Regions from separate parts of the Neobacillus sp. BF23-41 genome, predicted to be linked through region 1. Evidence: riboswitches for the same ligand, from Rfam matches in the RefSeq annotation. Region 1 holds a riboswitch; each other region holds the start of a gene.
What was found. Region 1 has a riboswitch for S-adenosylmethionine ahead of mtnW (2,3-diketo-5-methylthiopentyl-1-phosphate enolase). Riboswitches for the same ligand answer to the same signal wherever they lie in the genome.

Region 1 (2,271 bases):
ACCATCTGGATGGCCATGGACCCCTCCGCCTGCATTAATGACAGAATCAATACCGAAGTCACGAATTAATAAAGGAACCAAGCCTGGATGAATTCCCGCTGATGGAACTGGGAATGACTTTTTAAAGACATCTTCTACGGTTAACTCACTTGCAATCGACAGTGCTTTCGTCTTCTCTAACGCCACGGTTCCATATGGGGATGGGAACAATGATAAATCAGCACCAGCATAACGAAGCAACTTTCCAAGCAATAATGAATGGGATAATCCATAAACTGGAGATGATGTAAAAGCACCACTAACTGCAGGGTGTGCCATAAGTGGTAAGGCAATTTCATCGTCTTCTCTTAATTCCTGCAGGGCGTCTATGCCATAGGAAAACACATTAAACAGTAAGAGGTCCGCTCCAAGCTCTGCAGCCTTCCTTGCTTTTTCCTTCAGCTGCGATGTTCTACCCGTTAGGTTAACTGCATACAAAGTTCGATGTCCTGTTTGGTCAAATACTTCTTGCAATGCCTTTTTTCCTTCGACAATTCTTTTTTCAAATGGTGTCAGCTCATTTTCAAAAAGGATTTCATCATCCTTCACAAAATCTACACCACCAAGGGCTTGTTGCTTTAATTGCTCAACTAAAAATGCGAGATCTTTACCGAGCACTCCTTTAAAGATACTCATTAAAAGCGGTCTATTATAAACGTTTAATTTCTTCCGAAGACCTTCAATTCCAAACCTTGGGCCAGGGAACTGACTCTTTAATCCATCATCAAACTGTAAATCTAGTAATTTTATTTTTCCATCTAATGAAAGCTTACCGAAAACGGTTGTTAAAATAGCAGGCAGGTCATTAGAAAAATTAATCGCTGGATAGGCTATGCAGATTAAAGATTGGTCACCTTTTTCTGCAGGTATCGTTTCAACTGATACCACACTGCCTTTATGCTTGCGTAATTGGCTTTGCTCTAGTTCAGGTAAGTTCGTCCATGAACCTACAGTTAATCCAAGTGCAATCTCTTCAGCCTTTTTGGTTGGCTTTTTTTCATCATGCAGTAAATATGTAGCAATTATTTTAGACATTCCAAAACACGTCCTTTCAAAAAACATAAAAAACCTCTTCAACAAAGAAGAGGTTAGCCGCAAACTAACATCTTCTCATCTATCAGCTTGTTGCTGCAAGAATTAGCACCGTGCCTAAAACTGGTTTAAGTCGGTTGCCGGGCTTCATCGGGCTTTTCCCTCCGCCTGCTCTTGATAAGAAAACGATTCGTATTTTATTAAATTTATAATGTTGTTTAACTTTAATTTGGATTATCGCAAGAAAAATAAAAAATGTCAATCGATTTAACAGAATATTTCCAAACGACTAATTCTTTCAACAGCTTCGGCTAATCGTTGTTCTGATGTTAATAACCCAACACGGACATATCCTTCTCCAAATTCTCCAAAGCCAATTCCCGGTGCAACCATGATATGTGCTTGTTCAAGTAAAATGTTAGCAAATTCCTCAGATGTTTTGCCCTCAGGAACTTTGAGCCACGCGAAAAAGGAACCCTTTGGCGCGGTGACATTCCATCCCAATGAACGAAGCCCATCAATCAATACATTACGTCTTCTCTCATAAAGATCGTTTAGTTCCCGTACACAATCCTGAGGGCCCATTAAAGCCTCAGCCGCTGCCTCTTGTACAGCCCCAAATAAACTAACATAAAGATGGTCCTGTAAAAGTTCGATGCTTGAAATCACACTCTCATTCCCAACAGCAAAACCAACACGCCAGCCTGCCATATTAAAGGTTTTTGATAAAGTATATATCTCTATCCCAACCTCTTTAGCCCCTTCAACCTGCATAAAACTTATTGGTTTTTCACCATCGAAACCAATAGCACCATAGGCAAAATCATGAATAACACAAATATCATGATCACTCGCTAGCTTAATAGTCTCATCAAAAAATTCATGAGTAGCTGTAGATCCTGTTGGATTATTAGGATAATTGAGGAACATTAACTTTGCTTTTGATAAAACAGACTTATCCAGTTCGCAATAATCCGGCAGAAAGTTATTTTCCTCTCGTAACGGCATCGTAACCATTTCAGCTTTTGCAAGAGCAACCCCAGACCAATAATCTGGGTAACCGGGGTCAGGTACGAGGATGGTATCCCCCGGATTTAATAAGCATTGAGGGATTTCGACAAGTCCTGCTTTACCCCCAAACAAAATTGCCACTTCTTTATCCGGATCAATGGTCACTCCATATTCTCTTAAATAAAAATC
Region 2 (2,271 bases), on a different contig from region 1:
GTCATAAGCACCCGCGAGAACCTTCATTAACGTTGATTTCCCTGCCCCATTTGCCCCAATCAAAGCTTGGATTTCTCCCGTTTCCATCGAAAAGTCAACCTGATTCAATGCCTTCACACCAGGAAACTCTATTGAGATGTTTTTCATCTCCAATGTTGATCTCATCAAAATCATCCCCCGTAAGCAAAGACTCTCTTCATCTATTGAAAAAGAGAGTGTCTAGTTGTATACCGACTATTCTTTATAATGCTTCTTTAACGTTTTTATCCACTCTTCCTCAAATGCAGTCGATTGACCCCAGCCTGGAATAATTTTTGCCAGATTAACCATGTTCACAGGCTCTTTTGCTTTGAGAAGATTTTCTTGTGAAACAAGTGAAGCATCTAAATCAAAGGTCTGTGGTGTTTCTTCACCTGCAAGCTTTTTCGCAAGTATTCTCATATCAACAGCACCGATAAGTTTCGGATCGACAGCTGCTGTGTATTTCCAAGCACTGCCTTTTCTTTGAATTTCTTGCAGATCCGCATTGGAAACATCGATTCCATAAATCTTCACTTCTTCACGTCCCGCTTCTTTCAAAGCTCGTGCTGCACCGATTGCAAAAGCATCCCAAGTAGCAAATATGGCATCCAGTTTGCCCTTTGGATATTTATTTAACATGGCTGCAACTGCGTTTTGTGTTTGTACACTTGTATCTGCCGCTGCCACACCAAAGCGTTCCACTTCTTTAATTTCAGGATTTTTTGAAAGGACATCTTGATAAACCTTATTACGTCTAACCATTGCAGGGAAACCGTCGACCCATAGGTAGGCAATATTTGCTTTTCCGTTTGTATTCTTTACGAGTTGATCAAGGGCCAAAGTTGCTAAGGCTTCATCATCCTGTGAAGTAAGCGTTACTCCATCAACCTTCGCAATATTTGGATTCGAGTCAAATGTAACTACACTTTTTCCTTTTTCAACTATCTTTTTTACATCATTAACAGTCGCATCATCGTCACCATGAGAAATGATAAATCCATCATAATCCTGGTCTAATGACTGATTAATAGCATCATGGAACTTAGCTGTGTCACCATTTGCGGTAAACACGTCCACTTGAAAACCTAAGGCTTCTCCCTCTTCTTTTGCACCTGCTAAGAACTGGGCAGTATGATCGTCACCGCCAATTTTTCGAATAACCTTGATTTTTAACGGATCACCACTTGTAAACTTTTCAGATACACCTTCAAGTGAAACCTTTTTATGAGCGCTTGCTTGTTTTGTTTCTCCCTCAGAAGCACAGCCTGTGAGTAAGAGTGTTGCTGCTAATGCTGATACGAGTGTACTTTTAAAGATATTTCTTTTCATGATTAAAGCTCCCCCTTTTAGATTCTTATCAATACTCCATTACTCCGATTGGAAAGGTTTGTTTTTATATAAAAATAAAAAACCTCTCCAGAAAAGAGAGGTTTCATCACAAATTAAGGGACTACTCCTCTCTTATCTTTCAAAACAATAAATTGTTTTGCAGGATTTAGCACCAATTCCAAACGGAACGGTTGCTGGGCGTCATCGGGCCAGTCCCTCTGCCACTCTTGATAAGAGAACGTATTATTCATTTAAAGTAATAAACTAGATTTTAGTCTCCCATTAACAAGTTGTCAATAGTGTTTTGAATATTTCTAATATAGTTATTATTCCTACGCCTCAAGCCTTTGAATATAAGTGCTGAAAAATAAGAAGCGTTACAGGTATAGTAATAAATCCTAAAATGAAGAAAGGCTAACCATTTAAGATATAGGCTAGCCTTCTTTTTCAAATTTAATTTCCATGAAGCTTGTACATTTTTTAGAGCTGGTTTTTACTCCATTAATTCTGCTGGTAATTCGATCCGCTCTACTTTATTCACGATAAAGATATAAGATAATGCTCCAATGATCAAGACTGCTCCAATAAAGAATAATGCAGCACTGAAGGAATGCGTAGTGCTTAAAATATATCCAACTACAATAGGGATTACGATACCAGCCAAGTTACCTGATGTATTAAATATTCCACCGCTCAATCCAATGATTTCTTTTGGAGACATATCGCCAACAAGCGTCCAAGTTGCACCTGCCATCCCTTTGGCGAAAAAGGCTACCGACATGATAAGCATGATAAGTGCTGCTGATGAAGTATAGTTAGCGAGAACAATAATACTTGAAAACAAGAACCCAATTATTATTGGTGTTTTACGTGCTACACCAAGTGACTTTCCACGCTTTAACAGCCAGTCGGATATATATC
Region 3 (2,271 bases), on a different contig from region 1:
TCACCAATTCCACCGCCGCCAACGGTCCCTGCCATCGCCGAAAATCCAATTAAACTAATCAGTGTTAAGGTAATACCTGAGATAATTCCTGACCTTGCTTCAAGGAGCAGGACATCTTTAATAATCATTAACGGCGTAGCGCCGGCAGCTATCGCGGCTTCAATGACCCCTTTATCAATCTCCCTTAATGCATTCTCGACAATTCGGGCAAAAAAAGGAATCGAAGCTACAGAAAGCGAAACACTCGCAGCAGTTGGTCCAATTGTTGTACCTACTAGAAAATTGGTTAAGGGAATTAACGCCACCAATAAAATAATAAAAGGAATGGAGCGGACTAAATTAACAACAAAGCCCATGCAAAGTTGGATGACGCGATTTTGCAAAAACAAGCCTTTGTCGGTCACGTATAATAGAATCCCTACTGGCAAGCCAATGACTATCGCGATTACCAATGAGATGAGGATCATATAAATCGTTTGTAAAAATGCTGTATTTATATCAGGAATTAGTTCCAAAAGATGCTGAAAATCAAAGCCCATTACGTAACACCTCCACTTGCGCTGCCCGGTCTTCGATATACTGAAGTGCTGCTTTCACGTCTTCCTTTTGTCCCTTCAATTCCATGATAAAGATGCCAAGTGGCAATTCTTGAATATATTCAATCGATCCATGCAGGAAGTTCCCTTTTACGTTATATTGCTGGAGCATATCGGAAATAACGCCCTCTCCAGCGACTTTCCCCTTAAACATGACCTTGATAATCGGTCCTTCACAATTATTTAAAATGGTCTCCGGAACGTCAAAGGAAACAACACTGTCGATAAATTCTTTGGTCAGTTCTGCCTGAGGGTTGGCAAATATATCATATACCGCTCCCTCTTCAATGACCTTTCCTTCTTGCATAATCGCCATTCGATTACAAATTTCCTTGACAACATTCATCTCATGCGTGATTAAAACTATCGTAATATCGAGTTCTTTGTTAATTTTTTTCAATAAATTTAAGATCGATTTTGTCGTGGTTGGATCCAGGGCTGATGTTGCTTCATCACATAATAGTACCTTCGGATTATTAGCCAGCGCTCGTGCAATCCCTACCCGTTGTTTTTGTCCACCGCTCAGTTGGGAAGGATAAACATCCCTTTTATCTCCAAGACCGACCGTTGCAAGCAGTTCTTCCACCCGTTCTTTGATTTGGCTCTTTGGATAGTTGGCCGCTTTCAAGGAAAACACGATATTCTCAAACACCGTTTTTTGACTGATTAAATAAAAGTGTTGAAAAATCATCCCTATTTTTAATCGTGATAAGCGTAGATTCTCCCCCTTTAGTGAAGTAAGGTCAATACCATCAACAGTAATACTCCCTGATGTTGGTCGCTCCAACAGATTAATACAGCGCAAGAGCGAACTTTTTCCTGCACCTGAATAGCCGACAATTCCATAAATTCCGCCTCTTTGAACGGTTAACGAAACATCATCCACACCTTTTACCGTGCCATTTTTCGTATTGTAAACTTTCGAAAGATTCTGAATCTCAATCATACGATTACCTCTTTTTTAAAATGCAATATTTTGGATATAAAAAAATGCCCCTCTCAACTGAAAGGGACATCGAAATACAAGTGGATATTTCGACTTATCTTTCAGAATGATCGTCATTCTGCAGGAATTGGCACCTTCCCTGTAATGGGGGTTGCCGGACGTCATAGGGCCTAGTCCCTCAGTCGCTCTCGATAAGTTTCATCATTAAATTAAGATATTTAAGATATTACCAATCTATTTTAATCTTGTCAATCATCTGAAAATAGTATTCTAACATAATATGGATTTCCATTCCCATAAAATCAATCAAAATAGTTGGATTAACTATACTATACTCAACTATACTAGTCTATTCTATTTTTATTTTACCTGCATCTCATTCCGACCAGCCAAAAAAAAGACAAGAGCAACTTTGCCCTCATCCGACGTTTACACTTTTCCGCTTTATACATTAGCTGTGCGGAGGTCTGAACCACATATCTACTACACAAAAGTCTGTGTAGAATTATTTCTACTAAATCGATACACCGCAATCAAGAAAAACGCAGCGGCAAAGGCAAATAGAATCATGAAATTTAAATACAACCCGCTAAATTCATTTCCTTCCTGAAGCTTCGTTAACGTATCCAATGTCCAGCGCTGCGGCAGGAAATTAGCAATTTTCTGTAACGATTTCGGCATCACTTCCACCGGCCAGAAGCAGCCGGAAAGCATGACGGTCGGAGTGAT

Region 2: it holds a riboswitch for S-adenosylmethionine, as region 1 does, so the genes downstream of both, AB7942_RS03460 (sugar ABC transporter substrate-binding protein) here and mtnW (2,3-diketo-5-methylthiopentyl-1-phosphate enolase) in region 1, are expected to answer to the same signal.
Region 3: it holds a riboswitch for S-adenosylmethionine, as region 1 does, so the genes downstream of both, AB7942_RS14490 (methionine ABC transporter ATP-binding protein) here and mtnW (2,3-diketo-5-methylthiopentyl-1-phosphate enolase) in region 1, are expected to answer to the same signal.

The regions. Positions count from the first base shown of each region.
Region 1 is NZ_JBGBPR010000001.1:363,831-366,101, forward strand. Features, by position in the region: gene mtnW (2,3-diketo-5-methylthiopentyl-1-phosphate enolase) at 1-1,074, opposite strand, end outside; SAM riboswitch class I at 1,147-1,255, opposite strand; gene AB7942_RS01725 (pyridoxal phosphate-dependent aminotransferase) at 1,339-2,271, opposite strand, start outside.
Region 2 is NZ_JBGBPR010000002.1:56,942-59,212, forward strand. Features, by position in the region: gene AB7942_RS03455 (sugar ABC transporter ATP-binding protein) at 1-165, opposite strand, end outside; gene AB7942_RS03460 (sugar ABC transporter substrate-binding protein) at 235-1,350, opposite strand; SAM riboswitch class I at 1,480-1,587, opposite strand; gene AB7942_RS03465 (MFS transporter) at 1,844-2,271, opposite strand, start outside.
Region 3 is NZ_JBGBPR010000008.1:155,339-157,609, reverse strand. Features, by position in the region: gene AB7942_RS14495 (methionine ABC transporter permease) at 1-539, opposite strand, end outside; gene AB7942_RS14490 (methionine ABC transporter ATP-binding protein) at 529-1,542, opposite strand; SAM riboswitch class I at 1,634-1,740, opposite strand; gene AB7942_RS14485 (ABC transporter permease) at 2,026-2,271, opposite strand, start outside.